Regions from separate parts of the Priestia sp. D3YE.R1 genome, predicted to be linked through region 2. Evidence: riboswitches for the same ligand, from Rfam matches in the RefSeq annotation. Region 2 holds a riboswitch; each other region holds the start of a gene.

Region 1 (7,418 bases), on a different contig from region 2:
ACATGAGCTTTGCCTGTTCTTTGGCACGTTCACTTATCTCTTCGTATACGGGTAGAAAATGATTTCCAGCCGTGAGCGGCATCACTTCCATCTTTGCTTTTGCAAGCTCTACTCCAGACCAGTAATCAGGGTATCCAGGATCCGGAACCAGCACCGTGTCTCCAGGGTTTAATAAGCACTGCGGGATTTCAACAAGTCCACCCTTCCCGCCAAACAAAATAGCTACTTCTCTTTCAGGATCTACATCAACGCCATATTCTCGCTTATAAAAAGTCGCAACGGCCTCTTTCAAAAACTGGTGCCCCCGAAACGGAGAATATTTATGATGCATAGGATTAGCACTTGCTTTTTGCAGTGTTTCTACAATATGTGAAGGAGTAGGCTGATCAGGATTTCCCTGCCCTAAGTTAATAACGTCATGCCCTTGGGCCATTACTTTTCCTACCTTGCCTACAAGTGATGCAAAAAATTGTTTTGGTAAACTTTTTAATAGTTCCGATTGCTCAAATTGTTTCATCATCGCACACCTTCTCAAAAAATTCTTGAAATTCTAGTCACAAATAATATATTGTAATACTCAACTTGTAAAGTCATTTTTTTCAACTACTAAAAAAAGGACGGATGATAAAGTGAGTGTAAAAATCACGTGTTTGCAGCTTGATATTGCGTTTGGAAACCCAACTAAAAACCGAAAATATATTCAACAAAAAATGACGGAAGCCATGAAAGAAAATCCTGATATCCTTGTGCTTCCTGAGCTATGGGATACAGCTTATGATTTGACGCGGCTAGACGAAATTGCAGATGAGGAAGGACAGCAGGCCAAGCAATTAATCTCTCAGTTTGCTAAAACGAACGAAGTAAATATTGTGGCGGGTTCGATCGCGAAAAAAACAGAGCAAGGCGTCACGAATACGATGTATATTTTTGACCGAAAAGGTCGTGAAGTATCACAATACAGTAAACTGCACTTATTTAAATTAATGGATGAACACCTCTATTTAGAAGCAGGAACAGCAAAAAATCTTTTTACACTTGAACAGTCTTTATGCGCAGGAGTTATCTGTTACGATATTCGTTTTCCAGAATGGATTCGGGTTCATACTAGCAGCGGAGCAGAAGTCTTGTTTGTTGTCGCTCAGTGGCCGGCTCCAAGACTTGCCCACTGGAAAGCACTGCTCATTAGCCGTGCAATCGAAAATCAATGCTATGTAATCGCGTGTAACCGTGTAGGCCAAGATCCTAATAACACATTTGCCGGACATTCCTTAGTCATCGATCCATGGGGAGAAATAATCGCTGAAGCTGGCGATAGCGAAGAACTTTTAAGTGCTGACGTTAACCTGGAACTTGTAAAAGAAATTCGCAAACAAATTCCTGTCTTTACAGATCGCCGCACAGAATTTTATTAATTATGTATTGACAGCGTTTTTTTTGCATGATACGATTTTCACCAGATAACATAAAATATTCAAACAAATCAAAATTGAATAAGTAATCGTACTCTTATCAAGAGTTGGCTGAGGGATTTGGCCCTGTGAAGCCCAGCAACCGACCGTCATTCCATCCTAAGGTGGATCACACCCGTAAAACATGTTTTACAAAGGCACGGTGCTAATTCCAACAGAAAGTAATTCTTTCTGGCAGATAAGAGGTTTGAACACTACAATCAAGCCTCTTTCCAACGAAAGAGGCTTTTATATTTTCTAAAACTATAAAAGCCTCCATAAATTCTTAAACCTATTAACTTAGTAAACAAATCAGTTTAATAAACTATGGAGGGATTCCGATGTCAACAACAAAAACAGAGAAGTATCAGCCTTTAACAGAAATTTCAGCAATCAAACTTGTGAAAAAGCTAGGTCTCTTTGATGCCACAGAAGCACTGACTGCCCGTGAAATCGGTGACGGCAACTTAAATCTCGTCTTTCACATCATAAATGATCAAACGAATAAATCCATTATCGTCAAACAAGCACTTCCCTATGCAAAAGTTGTAGGCGAAAGCTGGCCTCTATCCTTGAACCGTGCCACAATTGAAAGCAATGCGCTCAAGCAATTCGGTGCATTTACGCCAGAACTTGTACCCGCTGTTTATTACCATGATGAAACGCTTGCTGTTACGGTTATGGAAGATCTGTCTCATTTAACGATTTCTCGCGCCGGACTTATTCAAGGTGAAAGTTATCCTCTGCTCTCACAACATATCGGTTCTTTTCTAGGACATATTGCCTTCAAAACGTCTGATTTCGCCTTAAAGCCTCAGGATAAAAAAGAAGAAGTTGTCAAATACAGCAACCCGGACTTATGCAATATTACGGAAGATTTAGTTTTTACAGATCCTTTTTTTGATATTGATACAAATGAATTTGAAAAAGCGCTGCGTCCTGATGTAGAAGAATTGTGGAATGATGGTGATGTAAAGCTGCAAGCAGCAAAATTAAAATATAAATTTTTAACAAATGCGCAAACGCTAATCCACGGTGATTTACATACAGGCAGCATCTTTGCTAGCAGTCAAGAAACGAAAGTGATTGATCCAGAGTTCGCTTTTTACGGTCCGTTTGGATTTGATTTAGGGCAATTTGTTGCGAATTTATTTTTAAATGCTCTTTCTCGAGAAACAAATCGCGAACCGTTATTTGCACACATTACGAAAACATGGAACGTATTCAAAGATACCTTTACTGCCCTTTGGCACTCTGAAAACACTGAACCTTTCGCTAAAGATGAGCGCTTATTACATGAAATTTTAACGCAAACGTGGCAAGATGCTATTGGATATGCAGGATGTGAAATCATTCGACGTACGATTGGCTTAGCTCACGTGGCGGACTTAGACGAAATTTCTTCAGAGGAAAGAAAAATTAACGCTAAACGTACTGCGTTAAAAATTGGACGCTATTTGCTTCTGCACCAACAAGACGTTTCACCAAATGAATTTGAACATTTACTTCGATAACGAATAATGTATACAATGAAAGGATCGGTATCAGCATGACAAATACACTATCACTTCCGCGCTCAGTGGAATGGAATGAATCATATATTACTTTATTAGATCAGCAGCAGCTTCCTGGCAAAGTTGAATATATTAAGCTGCAAACCATTAAAGACGTATGGGATGCTATCACTACCTTGAAAGTACGCGGAGCTCCTGCAATTGGCATTACGGCAGCTTTTGGTCTTGCTCTTTCTGCGCTTAGCTATGACACAGATTCAGTCAAGGAATTTAACAAAAAGCTAGCTCTTGATCAACAGTATTTAGCTAGTTCACGCCCTACTGCCGTCAATTTATTTTGGGCACTGGAACGCGTAGCGAAAAGCGCTGAATCCGCTTCGTCCGTTAATGAAGCTAAAACAAAAGTTGTTCATGAAGCTATTCAAATTCAAGTAGAAGATGAAGAAACGTGCTACCGAATTGGAGATCATGCTCTTTCTTTATTTAAAAAGAAAGATAAAATCATGACAATATGTAATGCGGGTTCAATTGCTACAGCTTATTATGGAACAGCATTAGCACCTTTTCATTTATCTAAGCAGCGCGATATTCCGCTTGAAGTATTTGCTTGTGAAACAAGACCCGTTCTTCAAGGTTCTCGCTTAACAGCATGGGAACTTCAGCAGTCGGGAGTAGACGTTACGCTGATTACGGATAATATGGCCGCTCATACAATTAAAACAAAAGGAATTAATGGGATTATTGTAGGTGCTGACCGCATTGCAGCAAATGGCGATACGGCTAACAAAATTGGAACATATGGACTTGCTCTTTTAGCGAAAGCATTCGGTATTCCATTTTACGTAGCAGCACCGCAGTCCACATTTGATTTATCTATTCAAGACGGAAGCAGCATCCCTATTGAAGAACGTTCACCTAAAGAAGTAACGCACATTGGAGATACGCAAATTGCTCCAGACGGAATCTCCGTGTACAATCCAGCTTTTGATGTGACGCCAAGCGAATTGATTACGGCCATTATTACAGAGCATGGAATTATCCATTCCCCGTCTTTTGAATCTATTCAAAACGTTTTGCTGCAATCTGCTCAATAAAAAAAGCCGCTGTTATGCGGCTTTTTTTATTGAGCAGTGGTTTCCAACTGCATTTGTAACACAATTGTAACAGTACTCTCTTCTTTTTCTACATATATTATAGGGGATTTCTTTTAAATAAAGGAGGAGTAACTATGAGTTCAGAGCAAAAAACAGATAAAAACAAAGCGCTGAATCGTAAGCAGCAATATCAGCTATTCGATTTATCTCAAGATGAAGAACTAAATTCCCTCCCTTCTCCTCAGCAAATTGACGGTGTTTTTGTGCAAGGAGAAGGCTGGAAATTAGACGGTGAATAGCTATTTAAACTATAGAGCGCCTTTTGCTACATTTCTTTCAAGCATTAATAGTTTCTCTTTTATATGAGTTTGGGAACCTGCATAACCTGTTAAAGCTCCGTTTTTACCGATCACACGGTGACAAGGTAAAATAATAGGCAGTGGATTTCGACGATTCGCTTGTCCCACAGCTCTTACGGCTTTAGAGCGATTAACAGACTCCGCTACATCACTATAAGACCACGTTTGTCCATAAGGTATACCTTTAAGCGTTAACCACACTTCTTTTTGGAAGTCTGTTCCTTTTATATCCAAAGGCACATCAAATGTTAGCGTGCGCCCTTCAGCATAATCCTGCAGCTGTCGCTTCGCTTCTTTCACAAGATGAAAATTCTCGTCATGGACAAGTTCTTTAAGCTGCTCATTATGATCATCGCTATCAAACAAAATATGTTGAACCCCTTTTTCCGAGGCTACAATATAAATTTTCAAATCAGAAAATAAATTCATTTCTCCATAGTACATACTTGCTTATCCTTTCTATTTAGGCTGGAAGAATAACATGAAAAGCTGTTCCTTCTCCTATTTTGCTTTCCACTTCAATTCGCCCTTTATGTTCTTCGATAATTTTATATGAGACCATCAAACCGAGTCCCGTTCCTTTTTCTTTTGTCGTATAAAATGGTTCTCCTAAGCGCTTGATGCGCTCTTCTGGCATTCCGTCTCCTTGATCTCGAATGGAGACCGTCACGTAGTGCGGCTCTGTAGAGTAGACTTCAACAAAAATCCTTCCCCCGTTTGACGTGACTTCGATTGCATTTTTAATTACATTTATTAATACTTGCTTAATTTGGTTCGGCTCGCAGTACACCATTGGCAGCTGAGGGGACACACTTAGTTCAAACTGAATATTTTCTAAAAGCGCTTGAGCATTTAATAAATCAATCGTTTCTTTAACAACCGCAGCTAAATTTTTCTTTTCAAACTTTACGGCCTGTGGCTTAGCGAGTACTAGAAACTCTGTAATAATGGTTTCGATTCTTTTTAATTCGGATTTAATAATATCAAAATAAAGAGAGTGATCTTCTTGAATGCTGCTTTCTAATAGCTGAACAAACCCTTTTAAAGCCGTCATCGGGTTGCGGATTTCATGCGCAATCCCAGCTGCTAACTGTCCGACTACTTGAAGCGTATCCGATTTCCGAATCTGCTCCTGCATTTGATTTCGTTCCGTTACGTCTCTTAAAAGCGTCATATATAGACCTGGCAAGATATCTTTTTTCGTAGAGAATTCGATATTTTTAACTTTTTCGTTCCCCGTAACGTACGTAATCTCTCCTTCAGCTTCCCCTTTTTGCTCAATCGTTTCTTTATGCTCAATGACCGCATCTAAATTCGCTGAAGAAATAAAATCCTCCATGGAGTGCGCACAAATCTCCTCTTTGCTGAGTTCTAGAATATCACAAAGAGAAGAATTCACATCAATAATATTTCGCTTGCCGTCCCATAAAACTAACCCGTCAATTGAGCCATTAAAGATTTGCCTGAATTTCTCTTCGTTATTCCGAAGCTCCTGTTCGATTTTTGTACGTTCACTGATGTTTCGAAAAATGGTTAAATGGTCTCCTTCTATAATGCCTTTTTTCCCTGTGAATTCCAACTGTTTGATTTCTCCATTTGGCATGTAAAAAGGAAGCTGATTGCGAATTTCTCCTTTTGTTTGAAACGTTTGAAGCACCTTTAACGCACTAAAGCTTTTTGTATCGATAAACGTATACAAATTGCTTCCAATTAATTTGTTTAACGGGAGCTCAAATGTACGTGAAGAAGCAAGATTAGCGTTCAAGATTTCACCATCTTCTCTCCAAATCAAGATCGCTTCAATCGCATTTTCAAAAATAGCCCTGAAATTTTTTTCGCTTCTCAACAGCTGCTGTTCCATCAGCCGTTTTTCCGTCACGTCTCTCATAATGGACATATAGTATTGACTGTATATATTAGCCGTTGTGGTAAATTCAAAAAAAGTAACGTCCCCATTTTCGAGCCTGATCGGCAGCTCGCCGCTTGTCTTTCCTTCTTGATGCAGAGTTCTCCATAGTTTTTTTACCTTATAATGATAAGTAGGTTCTACAAGCTCCTCTAACGTTTTGGTTAGAAGCTGTGCTCTTGTATAATTTAATCGCTCGCAAAATGAAGGGTTCGCGTCGATAAGCTGACCGGTTCGATCAAAAATGACAATTCCATCTACCGCTTCATTAAATACATCCATAAACATATGATGACTAATAAACCGTTCATTTTCCATCATCTTGTGTTGCGTAATATCTCGAAATGTACACACAATAATGCCCGACATGTGACTATGTTTGTGTGAAGTAAATTCAACATGTTTCATCATGCCGCTTCGAAGCGTCATCGCGCCTTCATATTTGAAATAGCTTTCTTCTAAAAGCGCTGGATAATACGCTTCAATCATGTCATAAGGAAAATACATCAGAAAATCTTTCATTTGATACGTTAATAGCTCATCCTTTGTTTTTTCAAACAGCCCGCAGGCTGATTCATTTGCATTTATAACTTGAAAATACTCATCAAATACGACAATGGCATCTAATACGTCATTAAAAATAGCTCGTAGCTGCTGTAATTCACCTCGCTGATTTTGCTCAGCTTCAGATGTTAATTCTCTTTGTGATGACATGCTCATTGCTCCTTTCTTTTGCACTTCCCATTTCCCCACCTTTTATCTATAGACTTAATATTCTACAAGATTTGCTTTTTACCTTTTTAAAATTAGCCACGTTTATTCAAAATGCGACATTTCTTCGCATTCTCCCGCTATTTAAAAATGAAGCATGAATAAAAGAGGCTGGGACATAATAAAATGAATTCCATCTAAAGGCGACCAAATGAGATGCATGAGCTAGCTGAACCGCTTGTGACACCGCAGTTGATTTCCGTGCAAGACTTCGCTTTCCGCGGGCGGAACAGATAAAACCTATGCTCAACATAACAAAGAAAACGAACCGTGAATCAAACATGTTGATTCACGGTTCGTTTTTCACTTCGGCTAAAATACTTTTG
Region 2 (7,418 bases):
ACAAAGACGGAGCGGATTTAGCTCAAACGGCTATTGATAAAACAGCCGGGTTAGAAGGAATAGTCGTTTCAGTTGACCCGACTTTAAAAGCGATTGATGAATCTCATTTTCAACATGTAGATGTAAAAGGCAAAGCGGTATTAATTCATACGGGATGGGATCACTACTGGAATACAGACGATTATTTAGAAAATCATCCATACTTAACAGAAAGCGCGGCAGCTTATTTAGTGTCTCAACAGCCCGCTCTTGTTGGAATTGATTCGATGAATATTGATGATACAAAAGGAAAAGCAAGACCAGCTCATACGCTGCTGTTAGGAGCGGACATTGTGATTGCTGAACACTTATGTCGCTTAGATCAACTAACGGAGTCCTTTTTATTTTACGCCGTGCCTCCTAAAATAAAAGAAACCGGAACGTTTCCGGTAAGAGCATTTGCGGAGGTAGAAAGAAAATGATCCAGTTACATAGATACAGAGAAGTACAGGAATTTAAAAACCAAGTCGAGCCGCTTTTAGCGGAAAATGAAGTCCTTCATAACTTAGCGCTGGGCATTTTACATAGCTTACATGAAAACAGCAAACCAAATTTTATGGGTGTTATTTTAAAAGACGGCCGTGCCGCGCTTGTTTTGCTACAAACCCATCCTGGGCAAATCATCCTGTCTCAAATACAGCAGCTAACGGAGGATGAACTAAGCGCAGCGGCAGAGCTATTACAAGAAATCGCCGTACCGGGCTTAGTTGGAGAGAAACAAACGGTTTTATATCTTTCTCAAAAACTAGCAGCGCTAAAAAATCAAGAAGCTTCTTTAAAAATGGATCAGCGTATTTACCGGTTAGACAAAGTGAAAAAAGCTGCAGACGCGGACGGAGTGCTGATAAAAGCAAGATTGGAGCATCTTCCGCTCGTGACAGAATGGATTTGGGAGTTTATGAGCGTCATTGGAGAGCCTGTATCAAAAGAACAAGCTGTCAAAACAGGAGAAGCTTTTATTAAAGCAGAACGGCTATTTTTATGGGAAGTAAACGGCAAGTATGTGTCGGTTGCCAATGCTACGCGTCCAACGGTCCATAACATTACAATTAACTTTGTATACACACCTCAAAAAGAACGTAAAAAAGGCTATGCCTCAAGCTGTGTATCCAAGCTTTCTCAGCTTATGCTAGACAGAGGTTTTCAAACAACAAGTCTATACACGGACACGACAAACCCTACGTCTAACAAGATTTACATGGAGATTGGGTATGAACACGTAGCTGATTCAGCATTAGTTTTAATTCATGAAAAAAAGTAGCAGGCTGTCTGCTACTTTTTCTATGAATTAAGGTTTTGTAACTAAATTTACGTGATTTAATGTTTTGCTATCATCAAAAATAAATTCAAGATCATAGGCGCCGGCGTGATACGTGTATTTCGATTGAGTCGTACCATCACCTTTTACTTTGCTTGTAAAGTTTGGCTGACCTAATTCTTTCTTTAAGTTAGCTTGCGTGATGGACCCTAAATTTGTTTGACGCTCTACATTCGTACCAAAATAGCGAATTTCGTTGATGACGTTATTTTTGTCATAGCCAAATGCGTATCCAGGATGGCCCATTTCCGCATGATAGTAGTCAAAGTTATTTGATGAACCTTCAGGCGGCGGACCGAACTGATCACGAACGTCTTGACGCAGGGTTTTGCCAATTTTAAAGTCTGCTGTTAATCGTGGCACTTCACCTTTTACTGCGTCGTTATAAATTTCGTTAATGTTTTTTACAGCTGTTTGACTCTGGCTGCTTGTTTCTTGAGATGTAGCTGCGTGTGCTAGTGTATCAAGCTGAGCGACAGGAGCAAATCCAAACGCAGCAATTCCTGTAATCGTTGCAGCAGCTGCCGCTTTTGATAGTCGTTGTTTCATTTTCATGATTTTTTCCTCCTATATATAACGATTTGGCAACCTCAGTCTACCTAAAAGAGCAGATAGGCCAGAATAGTCAAGGAGTCTTAGTTGAGTTGGTAACTGATACATATAATGTAACACGTCTTTTAGAATGTAAACGTCAGGTAAAGTGAAAAGTAAAAAAAGATTCATTTATCATAGGTGAAAAGATTGGTTTCTATTCCTTTATTATGTAAAAAAACGTAATATAGGAAGGGTTCTAAGTCTTTATAAAAAACTAGATAATAACTGTAAGTATGATACAATAAATCAAGTATTTGTTAAAAAATAATATTTATTTCTGGAGTTTTGATGTATGGAAAAAAATTTGATGAGAGGTACGCTTTTACTAACGGTGTCTTCTTTGCTAACAAAAATTTTAGGTTTTATTTATATTATTCCTTTCACAGCCCTAGTCGGAACGTCAGGTTACGCGCTTTATAAGTATGCATACGGTCCATATACCTTGATGCTAAGCTTATCGACAATGGGTCTTCCGCTTGCTGTTTCGAAGTATGTATCGAAATATAACGGTCTTGGAAACTACCGTGCGGGACAAGATCTATTAAAAGCAGGACTTCTATTAATGACGATAACGGGCATAGTAGGCTTTTTAGCGCTTTATACAATGGCACCGTGGCTCGCTGAACTAGTCATTAACGGAAAAGATTCCTCAGGAAATAGTCAAAAAGACGTGGTGTATGTTATCCGAATGGTGAGCTTTGCTTTAATTATTATTCCGCCTATGAGTCTATTACGAGGCTACTTTCAAGGTAACCAGTCTATGGGACCGTCTGCGCTAAGTACAATTATTGAACAAATAGTACGTGTGCTGTTCATTTTAGCAGGAGCATATGCTGTCATTCACCTTTTTCATAGCACGATGACAAAAGCTGTTGGAATTGGTACGTTTGGAGCGTTTATTGGAGGCGTAGGGGGAATAGGGGTTCTTGGTATGATTTATTTGAAGCGCAAGCGGTTGATTATGAAAGAAGCGAACAGCGGAAAGAATAATAAATCCGTTTCGTTCTCTTCAATGTTCAAAGAGCTTGTAACGTACGCCGTTCCGTTTGTATTAGTTGGTTTAGCTATTCCGATCTATCAAAATATTGATACGTTTACGATTAACATGCTCTTTCAATCAATAGGATATGGACAAGCTAAGGCTGAAACGATCAACTCAGTCATTGGATTAGCACAGATTTTAGTGATGGTGCCGGTATCGTTAGCAACTGCCTTCAGCATGTCGCTGATTCCGGGCATTACATCTTCTTTTGTGCAAGGGAATTTACGAGAAGTAAAAGGAAAGATTACAAAAACGCTGCAGCTGCTGTTATTTTTTACTCTTCCTGCTGCGGTAGGCCTTTGTTTATTAGGTAAGCCGGTATATATGATGATTTTTGGAGTGAAAAACAGTCCTGAAATCGGTGGAGTTGTTTTGCAATGGTACGCGCCTGCTGCGATTTTATTTGCTCTTTTCACCGTAACAGCCGCAATTCTCCAAGGAATTAATCAGCAAAAGAAGTTAATTTTAGGCTTGGGCTTAGGAATTGTTATGAAGATAGTATTAAACGTACTGCTGGTTTCAAGCTTAAAAGAAATTGGACCGGTTGTCGCGACGTACGGAGGGTATGGTGTATCGGTTATCTATAACTTTTATTTAATTAAAAAATCCATTTCTTACCGGATTCAATCACTGGGACAAGCGGCGTTGACGCCTGTTTTATTAGTAAGTGTGATGTCAGCCGCTGTGGTTATCTGCAATTATGCTTCTCACTATTTTTTAGAAAATAAGCTGTCTGCATCTTCACTTGCGATTAGCACATCTTGTATTTCAATTGCTTTAGGCGCTGCTGTGTATCTAGGACTTGGCGTAAAAACAAGCTTAGGGCAAGCCATTGTATTAAATAGAAGAAAAAGAATGTAAAGGAGAGAAAGTAGTGTCAAAACGATTTGTACTAACCGTAGCGACTGGAGGATGTATCATAATCTTCGGAGCGCTGCTGCTCTTAAATTGGGAAAGAGTGTTTGGAAATTACCGTCCCCTTCAAACAGCAAAAGCCGTATTCAAATTAGAAGTGGGAAGTCAAGGTGTAGCAGAGACTACGGATTCAGATGATGCTCTTCACTACGTGGTGAAAAAAGGACATTTAGATGAATATATTCAACTGATGAATGAAAAGGGCTATTTGTTAAAAGAAAAAGATATTGATCATAATCGACTTGTTTTTAACGATGGACAAGAAGATGAGCAAATTTACTACAAGCGCTTTGCTAGGAAGTATACGATGATTGATGGAGAAGGGTAAAGACTTTACATAGTATTTTAGTAGACTAAAACCTTATACCTCTATCTGTTTTTCAAGTTTTTTTGTGCGGAAAAGAAAAATAATATTGACAATTATGACAAAAAGCTTAATACTGACTTTATTACATAAAACAAATACAATTTGTTTCCTTATCAAGAGAGGTGGAGGGACTGGCCCTGTGAAACCCGGCAACCGCTGTCTATGACAGAATGGTGCCAAATCCTTAAGAGTGCGCTGCTCTTAGAGATAAGGAAGAAGCTGAAACGAAGCTCTTCCTTACTTATTTAAGGAAGGGCTTTTTATGTAGAAAAAACAACGAGGTGATATTTTTGAACAAAGCAGACCGTATCAAACGAATGAAAACACCAGAAATTGATCCAAAGTATAAAGGACGAGTGCCTCCGGGTCAGGTAGTAACGGAGCGATTTCCAATTTTACATGAAGGGGACGTGCCGGAGTATAACTTAGAGGAATGGACGCTTCGCGTGTTTGGGTTAGTAGACAAAGAAGTAACGCTTTCGTATCAAGATATATTGAATATGCCGCAAACAACGGTTAAGTGTGATATCCACTGCGTAACGAGATGGACAAGGCTTGATAATGAATTTACGGGCGTGCTGTTTACAGACTTTTTGAAGGCAGTTGGCGTGGAGTTAAAAAGTAAATATATCATGCTGCACGGAGATAATGACTATACGTCAAACATTGAGGTAAAAGATTTACTGAGAGACGATATTCTTCTTGCTCATTCTTTTAACGGAGAGCCGCTTACAGCTAAGCATGGATATCCGCTGCGATTGGTTGTTCCGCATTTGTACTTTTGGAAAAGTGTTAAATGGCTTCGAGGCTTTGAGGCTATTGATGAAAATCATCCTGGTTTTTGGGAGCAAAACGGCTTTCATCTTAGAGGAGATCCGTTTAAAGAAGAACGTTTTTCTGGAGAAGATTTAGGTATTCCAGAAGATGAGTGGGTACATAAAGACTATGATTAATGAAAATGCCTATGCGTGTGCATAGGCATTTTGTCAGCGCTGGCGGTTTAATTCCCACACAACGTGGCGAAGTTCGGGCAAAATCAGCTTGGTCATCGCTAGACGAACAGCACCGCTTGATCCTGGTGTAGAAAAAACGGCTTTTTCGTTAATCGTCCCGGCAATTGCCCGGCTCATAATCGCTGCGCTGCCGATGTCTTCCGTGTAGCTCAGCATGCGAAACAGCTCGCCAAACCCAACGATTTCTTTATGAATCAGCGCTTGAACGGCTTCAATCGTGACGTCTCGTTTTGTAATGCCAGTCCCGCCGTTTGTGAGAACAACGTCAATGTCCTCATCACTGCAGCCAGCAAGTATCGCTTGTTGAATCGACGTTTGGTCGTCTTTTACAATTTCATAGGAAGCGACATGCATGTCGTGTTCTTTCAGAAGTTGGATCATTAGCGCGCCGCTTTTATCGGTTTCTTTTGTACGTGTATCGGATACCGTAATGACTTTGCAGCGAACGGGCTGAGTTGCTTTAGATTTATGTTCGTGTACGCTCATCGTGTACCTCCTTTACGCTTCGGTGCGTTTATAGTCACCGTTTTTGCCGCCTGATTTTTCAAGCAGATACGTTTCGCCGATAATCATGCCTTTATCAATAGCTTTGCACATATCATAAACGGTTAATGCACAGGCAGAAGCAGCGGTTAAAGCTTCCATTTCAACACCTGTTGAGCCTTCGGTTTTAACCGTTGCTTCTATTAATAAACGGTACTGATTATTGCTTGTATCCCAGTCAAATGAAAGGTTCACGCCTTTTAATAAAAGAGGGTGACACATCGGAATAATGTCAGACGTGCGTTTTGCTGCCATGATTCCTGCTACTTGTGCAACAGCAAGGACGTCGCCTTTTCCAATTTTATGTTCGACAATCGCTTCGTGAATTTCTTTGTTAACAAGTATGCTTGAACGAGCGGTTGCGACGCGGCGAGTGATAGATTTTTCGCTAATATCGACCATGTTGGCACGGCCTTGATCATTAAAATGGGTAAAAGAAGACATCGGTGTTTTCATCCTTTTTCAGTAAATTTTGTTGTATGATAGAAATAGTGAGATATGCTATGATTTTACACCATAGCGCAAAAAGTGAACAGACGTAAAGGAAGTGAAGAATGTATGTTAGAAAGCAGAACACCTATTTCAATTCCTGAAGCAATTGAAAAAGTCATGACATATAAAAGAAAAGGCAGCATCGAACGCGTATCGATCACTGAAAGCTACGGGCGCTATTTAGGAGAAGATATTGTCGCTGATCAAAACGTGCCTCATTTTAATAAATCGCTTTATGACGGCTTTGCGGTTCGAGCACAGGACTGCGCAGAAGTATCGAGTGAACATCCCGTGGAGTTCGAAGTGGTAGGTGAAATCGGTGCCGGCTCTGTTTTTGAAGAAGAAGTAAAGCCGTTTCAAGCGGTGCGTATTATGACAGGAGCGCAAGTGCCTCATTCATGTGATGCGGTTGTGATGCTTGAAGTAACGAAGTCGTATGAAAAAGAAGGCAAAACGTATATGGCGTTAAGCAGGCCAGCTTCAAAGTGGGAGCACATTGCGTTAAAAGGAGAAGAAACGAAAAAAGGAGACGTGCTCGTTTCAAAAGGAACGCGCATCAATCCGGGCGTCACGGCTTTTTTAGCTACGTTTGGCTATGCGGATGTAGCTGTGGTGAAGCAGCCGGTTGTTGGGGTGTTAACAACAGGAAGCGAACTGCTTGATGTGAACGAACCGTTAGAACCAGGAAAAATCCGCAACAGCAACTCCTATATGGCACTCGCGCAAATCGTAAGAAGCGGCGGGATTCCGAAATACTTAGGAAAGCTCGAAGACGACTTTGAAAGCTGCTATGAAGCGGTAGAAAAAGCGCTTAAAGAAGTGGACATTCTACTGACAACCGGCGGGGTATCCGTTGGCGACTATGATTATTTGCCGGCTATTTATGAAAAGCTTGGTGCAAATGTACTGTTTAACAAAATTGCGATGCGACCCGGAAGTGTCACAACAGTCGCAGAACGAAACGGGCAGCTGCTGTTTGGATTATCGGGAAATCCTTCTGCTTGCTATGTCGGGTTTGAACTGTTTGTACGTCCGATTGTTCGCAGCTTTTTACATTCACCGGCGCCTCATTTACATAAAACAAAAGCGGTGTTA
Region 3 (7,418 bases), 170 kb from region 2:
AATGGTCTCTTATCACTTTACCGGCATTAGACCTACTTCCAGCAGTCATTCCTCAAAAAGAAAATGCTGCATTTGTTAGCTCAGTTTTAATTAAAACAAACAAACTACCTATTGATGTCTTGTCTTCTTATTTTAAAACAGCAACAGATGTCTTACGTTTGGCAACCGCTTTATCTGATGGCGATATTAGCCTTTCATCACCCACTTTATTTAAAAAGTTTAGTCGTTTTGAACGCCGAAGCTTGTTGCAGCTGCTAGAAAGCACTCCAAATGTAGAAGAAGATATGTTTCGTTATAAAGTAAAGTGGATTCGTTTAGGTGAGATTTTACATCCTGGAGAATACAAACATCGATTTCCTCACGCTGCTAAAGGATTCGATGCTGTTCGAAACCATAAAAGACCGTTGACGTTCTATAGTAAATTAGAGAAAGCACTCGAGCAACAAGACGTCTCAAAAGCAGTTTCACTTTTAGAAAAACGGCCAGGTGACTTTGCTAGACGAATTGACCATTTACTGCGCTTATCTACTGGGGAACAAGAAGCTGCTTCTATTATTGTAGCATTTGCAACGGTCGCTCATCATGTCTCTACGCCAGTACTGCTTCAGCTCTATTCACATATGAAGCATCGACATCATAGACAAGATATGCGCGTAGTGTTTCCAAAAGGGAATGTGTCCAAAGTAATGGCGCTTGATAATCCCTTACCTTCTCTTCGTAAAAATCTTTGTGATGGTGTAATAAATGCATGCAAAGATGCTTTACATGACCGTTTTGCTAAGTTGCCACCTCTTGGAAATGTATGGCTTGATGAACGTTTACGTGAACAAACTATACCATTTTCACAGCGTTCAAGCAGCAAAACATTAAAAACGATTAGTAGGGGCAGTAAATTAACAATTCCTGAAGGCAATACGCTTCGTTTTTTTATTTGGTGGAAAGAAGGCTTTGTAAATGGTGAACACACCGGTAGTGTAGATATTGATTTGTCTGCCGGAATTTACGATGAAAACTGGCAGTATAAAGAGCATATTTCTTATACAAACTTATCTTCAAAAAGCTTCAAAGCTTTTCACAGCGGAGATATTACATCTGCTCCTAACGGGGCATGTGAATTTATTGACTTGCATATCCCTACGATTCTAAAAAAAGGCGGCCGTTATATATTGATGAACGTTTATTCATTTTCTGTCCAGCCTTTTGTTATGCTTCCCGAATGTTTTGGAGGATGGATGATAAGACAGCACATAGAGTCCGGCGAGATATTCGAACCTTCTACCGTGCAGAATAAAGTAGATCTTGCTAGTGATTCCACCATCTCCATCCCTTTAATTTTTGATTTACAAGAGCGAAAATTAATCTGGACGGATATTTCGCTGCATCATCATGTTGAATTTGAAAATAATCTCGAACAAAACAATGGATCTGTCTCTCTTATAGGAAAAGCTATGACAAAGCTGTTGAAGCCAACGCTTTATGACCTTTTTTCATTTCACGCAGAAGCTAGAGGAACACTTATCCACGACAAGCAAAAAGCTGACACTATTTATTCTCTTGATGAAGGTGTTACCCCTTATGATATTGAAACAATTATCGAAACCTACCTAAACTAATTAATTTATAAGAAATTAAAAACAAACAAAAGAAAAAACCTCTTTCCAAGAAAGAGGTTTTTTCTTTTATTTCACGAGCTTTTGCTCAGTTGCAGCTGAACTCTGACTTCGTTTATGAAATCCTTTTGCGTAGTACGCAATAATAAGACCGATAAACCATAATGGTCCGATGACAACTGCAATTCTTGTGTCTGGGTTGTACGCCATAAGAACAACAACAAGCGCTAGAAACGCAAGTGATACATAAGACGTTAGCGGAAACAAAGGCATTTTGTATTTTAACTTTTCCTCTTCACCTTTTTTTAACGTTTTGCGATACTTAATTTGAGAAAGCAAAATAATTCCCCATGTCCAAATCGCACCGAATGTTGCAATGCTTGTTACCCACGTAAATACTTTGGCAGGCACAATGTAGTTTAACGCTACTCCCACTAATAAAGCACCCGCTGATGCTAAAACAGCTTTTCCCGGTACGCCGCCTTTTGTCAGCTGGCTGTATCCTTTTGGCGCTTCTCCGTGCTCTGCTAAGTTAAACAGCATACGGCCTGTACTAAAAATACCGCTGTTACAAGAAGAAAGAGCTGCTGTTAGCACGACAAAGTTAATAATACCAGCCGCCGCTGGAATCCCGATTTTTTCAAATGTTAATACAAACGGGCTTCCCTGTGAACCGATTTCTTGCCAAGGATAAATCGACATAATGACAAATAATGCACCCACGTAGAAAATAAGAATACGCCAAAAGACAGAATCAATCGCTCTTGCTAGAGATTTTTCCGGATTTTTCACTTCTCCCGCGGTAACACCGATCATTTCAATTCCTAAATACGCAAACATGACCATTTGCAGCGACAGCAAAATGCCTTTGAATCCGTGCGGGAACAGTCCGCCGTTGTCCCACAAGTTTTTAATACCAGTCGCAACGCCGCCGTTGCCGATTCCGAACACAATCATTAATAATCCAACGGCAATCATTAATACAATCGCTAAAATTTTAATAAGTGCAAACCAAAATTCCAGTTCGCCATATGCCTTAACAGCTAAGAAGTTAACTGTTGTCATAATGACAAGCGCCGATAACGCCCAAATCCAGTTTGGTACATCTGGATACCAATACCCCATATAAATACCAACGGCTGTAATTTCAGCCATACATGTTACAACCCATAAAAACCAGTAATTCCAACCTGTTAAATAACCAGCAAGCGGCCCTAAATAGTCGCGCGCGTACTTACTGAATGAACCTGCAACAGGTTTTTGAATCGCCATTTCTCCAAGTGCTCTCATAATAAAAAACATAATCATTCCGCTAAATCCATACGCCAACAATATTCCCGGTCCTGCTAATTTAATAGCAGATGCAGATCCAAGAAACAGCCCTACCCCTATGGCTGCTCCTAAGGACATCAGCGTCACATGTCTTTCTTCTAACCCGCGTTTCAATTCTTTCCCCTGAGTTTTCCCCTGCATAAACGTCTCCCCTTTTTCCAATCTGTCAAAACGAGATGAATACAGCCTTTTTTGTTAGCGCTTTCATATAAGTCTGTGCTAAAAGTCAGCTAGGCTATATATTTGTATTCTATCACCTTTCTCTCACTTTTCTTTTGTCGAAAAATAAAAAAATTATCGTATCATTTTGTTTAAATACACAATTAGATGTAGACACTGGTTTTTTACTATGTATTTATTATTGCACCTAAGTAATAGCATTTTAAAAAAATAGAAAAACGCCGACTCAACTCCGTCAGCGCATCGTTCATTTTATGCTTTTTATAAAAACTAGCATTTATCTCGCGGGTTCAAAAGTTTTACAGCCAGGTTCTTCCGTTTCAGAAACATGGTGACTACTTTCAGGACTCACAACGTAAATGGACTCTGCACTGCATTTGTTTCCAGTTTTCCAATACACGCACTCATTTACTTCACATAATACACCTTGAGCCACTGTCATCCCTCCTTTTCTTGTCTTATCTCTTTTTTACCCGAAATATAATGCTTCTAACATTTACATGCAAAAAAACCGCTTGTTTATCAAGCGGATCTTTTTATTGCATATGTTCAACATACTGTTTTTTAGCTAGATATAACTCGCGACTCAGCGTAATCCGTCGTTCTCGCAGGTGCCTTAATTTAGCCTGAAATCGTTCATTAGTTGGCTCTTCTTGAATTAAGCGATACGTAAAAGAAATATCTTCATTTAACTGTTTAAAATCTTCCCATATTTCTTGAACGAGTGCGGATTGTTTGTCTTCAAATGAGCGATTTTGCTTCGTTTTTAGCGCAGCTAAAATTTCCTGTTGCCACGTTTCGTCTTTTATTTCTTTTGCTAACAAGTATAGATCTAAATAATCATCAATGCTTAACGCCGTTTGTCTATTGTTCAATGTCATCACCTTTTCTATACGAAATGTTTCTTCCTAAGAAGAGGATTTCACCATAGAAAAAGATTCCTCTTCTTATCTGTCAAAGCTAGGCTATGCTGGAATTAGCACCATTCAATAATTGTGGTTGCTGAGGCTTCAAAGGGCCAGTCCCTCCACCTCTCTAGATAAGAATATTTCGTTTTTAAATTATTTCTGACTATTCTAATATGTTTTGTAGGTTACGTCAATAGCTTTTCAATAAAAAGAAAAAAGAAGTAAAATATGGTATGCTGTCATAAAGGATGGTGAGCACATGAAACGATATATGTTATCTGCTTTTTTGGGAAGCTTGCTGTTGCTTCTCAGCATTGCCTTTTCATCTACTTTCCATATTGCAATTGTCAAAACAACCGGAAGCATTGGAGGAATTATTTTAGCAGCAGCGGCTTTGATTATGAACGCGCTTGAAGATCCTCCCGCCTCAGATCATACAGGTGGAGGAGCTGTTGAAGTACTAGATAAAGGCGCCGTTTGGGCTACTTATTTACTTTTACTTTCATTACCAAACCTCATCGCATGTATAACATCTTATGTTTTATGGACTCGCTGACATTCACCAACGTTACGAACGTTTTACCACCTGCAGGCTCATTGATATTTGTTTATCTACAAATCCAAGTTCGCGATACACATGCTGTACAAAATTCCCAGCATGAACGCTGAGCCTGATTTCAGGGTATCCTTTGATAGACAATTCATCAATCGCTTTTTGCATTAACGGCTTGGCTAGACCCCGCCCGCGGTATTCTGATACAACATATAACTCGTAGATAAAGCCAATTTCTTCTTTTGAAAAGAAGTCGGCAGATGGTCCCGCAAGAACCCAGCCTGCGAGTTTATTTTCTTGTCTAGATACTAAATAATAACATCCTTTTTTAAGAGCATTATCAATTAGTTCATTTACGCGTTCAGTTGACGGTTGAAACTGATGCGTTGTTCCTTCAAACAGCGCATCAGCAGATTTTGTCCGAATTTCCTGTATTTCTTCTTCAGTAGCTTTTACAATCATCACGATCTCTCCTTTCGTGTTCGTTTTCCACATGCAGAGATAAATTCCTGCAAAAAAAGTCTTCGCCTAAGCGAAGACTTTTATTTAAATTCAAAATGTTCTTGATGATTGCCTTGTTCATCCGTCCAGTTAATCATGATGTCTAAGCCTGCCGCTTTTCCAGGAACAGCAAAATTCGCATAGCGAAAACGCTGACCGCTTTTGCTTAAGTTAGATCTTTCAATAGGAGAAAACAAGCTGTATTTCGTCTTATTTTTTCCTTCGTGACGAAAAGCTTGAACCTGCACGCGTTCTACGTCTTTTCCAATGTTTTCAACGGTTAACCCATATGTATGATAGACGTTATTTTTCCACTTTAGCTGATTATCTCCCGTCATACTTGCTTTTGCCAGTTCAACCGACCATTGTTCAGATGATTTCTTCATTGGAAGCTTTTCCATCGAAAGAGCGCTAACATGAATAGTTGCAAAAGCAAGCCAAACAAAACAAAAAGTGCTGACTGTATAAAATAGTCTTTTCATAGATATTGATCTCCTTAGCAATTTTAGTAGTAGCATCTCCTATTGCCCTAAAAATTATGATATACGTTTTAACACAAAAAGCCCCCCATTCAGGAGAAGCTTCTTAATTAATGCATCAGCAAATCTTTTTGTTTGTCTAATGAGTGTTTCGTATATAAATCTCTTTCAACCGTATATTTAGGACGCTGTTTCACTTCGTTAAAAATCTTGCCAATGTATTCTCCGACAAGCCCTATCCCCATTAGCTGCAGGCCGCCTACAAGCCAAATTGATAAAATAAGAGACGTCCACCCAATTTGCGTATGATCTAAATATTTTTGAATCAGCGCATAAATGCCAAACGCAACACTAAAAAGAAAAGAAGCTCCTCCAAGCAGCGTTAATAACCGTATAGGCGCTACGCTAAAAGATGTAATCCCGTCAAATGCAAAAGCGAGCATTTTCTTTAACGGATATTTTGATTCGCCCGCCGTCCGTTCTTTGCGGTCATATGTGACTTCAGTGGAGCGAAATCCTACTAATGGTACAAGACCTCGTAAAAAGACGTTTCCTTCTTTGTATTTCATGAGTTCACCAAGAGCACGTTTGCTCATGAGACGAAAATCAGCGTGATTTTGAACGAGCTGAATTCCTAACTTATTCATAAAACGGTAAAATCCTACTGCCGTAGTTCGTTTGAAAAGTGTATCGGTTTCTCTGCTGTCTCGAACACCATATACAACTTCATACCCGAGCCAATACTTCTCTACAAAAGTACGAATGGCGTTGATATCATCTTGTAAATCCGCGTCAATGGAAATGACGCAGTCAGATTGTTGGTAGGCTGCTTCTAGTCCTGCAAGCAAAGCATTTTGATGTCCTACATTTCGCGCTAGCTTTAACCCTTTTACAAATAAATTGCTGCAGCTTTCTTTTTCAATAAGCGACCACGTGCTGTCTTTACTTCCATCGTCTACAAATAAAATGGTACTTTCACTTGATACAAGACGTTCATCTATTAGTTCTTTTACTACAGTAGTTAATTGAAAAGACGTCTCTGTGAATACTTCTTCTTCGTTGTAGCATGGAACAACAATCGTTAAAATAGGTCTGTTCATTTTATTGCCCCCTTACTTTGCTTCATATACATACACTTTCCAAGCGGACTGTTTATCGTTAAATGCTTTTAAAAAGTGCAAACCGTCGCTTTCAGCATTTTCGATTGGCACAGCTGAAAAAATATAGCGACCGCCCATTTTTTTAAATTGATTGATATTAAGCTGCAAATGATGGATTTTTTTAGTTGAGTCTTTTCGGTAATCATATTTTTTCCCTAGCTCGCTAACAAACACATAGCAGCGGTTGCCCCAGTGATCATAGTAGCTTTCTAGTTTTTTATTTTTATCAAGCTCTTTGGCAATAATTTTACGAAACTCATGCTTATACGTTAACGGATAGAAGTTGTTATACGTATCTAGCGTATAAAAGCCGTTATACTGAGCAATGGATGGATGAAGCCCTATGCTTGCTACGCGATAAGATGATTTAGGTTTTCCAATATATCTGCTTATTTCATCAAATTGATGAACAGCATAAAATTCCTTGACTGACGGCTCGTGATTGTAGCGGTAATAAAGTTCTGGATTTGCTATAAATAACACAAGCAGCTGTAAAATCAAACATACCCACACAAACTTCTTCCACGCCTTGCTCCTTTTCCATAAAACATAGCCGCCAACGGCAAACATTAAATAAATAATGAGCGGGCGTAAAAAATGAAATCTAGCAAAATTGAACGTATTAAAAAGCTGATATTTTTCTTTTAGCGGCTCCCATCCTTTATAAAACCAAAACGCATACCAAATCGACAGCA

What was found. Region 2 has a riboswitch for S-adenosylmethionine ahead of ACOZIR_RS05515 (sulfite oxidase-like oxidoreductase). Riboswitches for the same ligand answer to the same signal wherever they lie in the genome.
Region 1: linked by a shared signal. The riboswitch ahead of mtnK (S-methyl-5-thioribose kinase) and the one ahead of ACOZIR_RS05515 (sulfite oxidase-like oxidoreductase) in region 2 are both predicted to bind S-adenosylmethionine.
Region 3: linked by a shared signal. The riboswitch ahead of ACOZIR_RS04710 (hypothetical protein) and the one ahead of ACOZIR_RS05515 (sulfite oxidase-like oxidoreductase) in region 2 are both predicted to bind S-adenosylmethionine.

The regions. Positions count from the first base shown of each region.
Region 1 covers NZ_JBLTHW010000002.1:653,294-660,711, reverse strand. Annotated here, with positions in the region: gene ACOZIR_RS15530 (pyridoxal phosphate-dependent aminotransferase) at 1-517, opposite strand, end outside; gene ACOZIR_RS15525 (carbon-nitrogen family hydrolase) at 630-1,412, shown strand; SAM riboswitch class I at 1,504-1,654, shown strand; gene mtnK (S-methyl-5-thioribose kinase) at 1,790-2,962, shown strand; gene mtnA (S-methyl-5-thioribose-1-phosphate isomerase) at 2,998-4,056, shown strand; gene ACOZIR_RS15510 (hypothetical protein) at 4,191-4,355, shown strand; gene ACOZIR_RS15505 (methylated-DNA--[protein]-cysteine S-methyltransferase) at 4,365-4,859, opposite strand; gene ACOZIR_RS15500 (PAS domain S-box protein) at 4,879-7,035, opposite strand.
Region 2 covers NZ_JBLTHW010000001.1:1,082,047-1,089,464, forward strand. Annotated here, with positions in the region: gene ACOZIR_RS05490 (cyclase family protein) at 1-461, shown strand, start outside; gene ACOZIR_RS05495 (GNAT family N-acetyltransferase) at 458-1,300, shown strand; gene ACOZIR_RS05500 (YjgB family protein) at 1,328-1,912, opposite strand; gene ACOZIR_RS05505 (putative polysaccharide biosynthesis protein) at 2,244-3,854, shown strand; gene ACOZIR_RS05510 (hypothetical protein) at 3,868-4,236, shown strand; SAM riboswitch class I at 4,383-4,489, shown strand; gene ACOZIR_RS05515 (sulfite oxidase-like oxidoreductase) at 4,566-5,228, shown strand; gene ACOZIR_RS05520 (MogA/MoaB family molybdenum cofactor biosynthesis protein) at 5,262-5,774, opposite strand; gene moaC (cyclic pyranopterin monophosphate synthase MoaC) at 5,787-6,275, opposite strand; gene glp (gephyrin-like molybdotransferase Glp) at 6,390-7,418, shown strand, end outside.
Region 3 covers NZ_JBLTHW010000001.1:912,978-920,395, reverse strand. Annotated here, with positions in the region: gene ACOZIR_RS04725 (cytoplasmic protein) at 1-1,613, shown strand, start outside; gene alaP (alanine permease AlaP) at 1,680-3,083, opposite strand; gene ACOZIR_RS04715 (DUF1540 domain-containing protein) at 3,400-3,558, opposite strand; gene ACOZIR_RS04710 (hypothetical protein) at 3,659-4,003, opposite strand; SAM riboswitch class I at 4,067-4,168, opposite strand; gene ACOZIR_RS04705 (hypothetical protein) at 4,290-4,586, shown strand; gene ACOZIR_RS04700 (GNAT family N-acetyltransferase) at 4,599-5,045, opposite strand; gene ACOZIR_RS04695 (hypothetical protein) at 5,126-5,566, opposite strand; gene ACOZIR_RS04690 (glycosyltransferase family 2 protein) at 5,674-6,663, opposite strand; gene ACOZIR_RS04685 (DUF6044 family protein) at 6,676-7,418, opposite strand, start outside.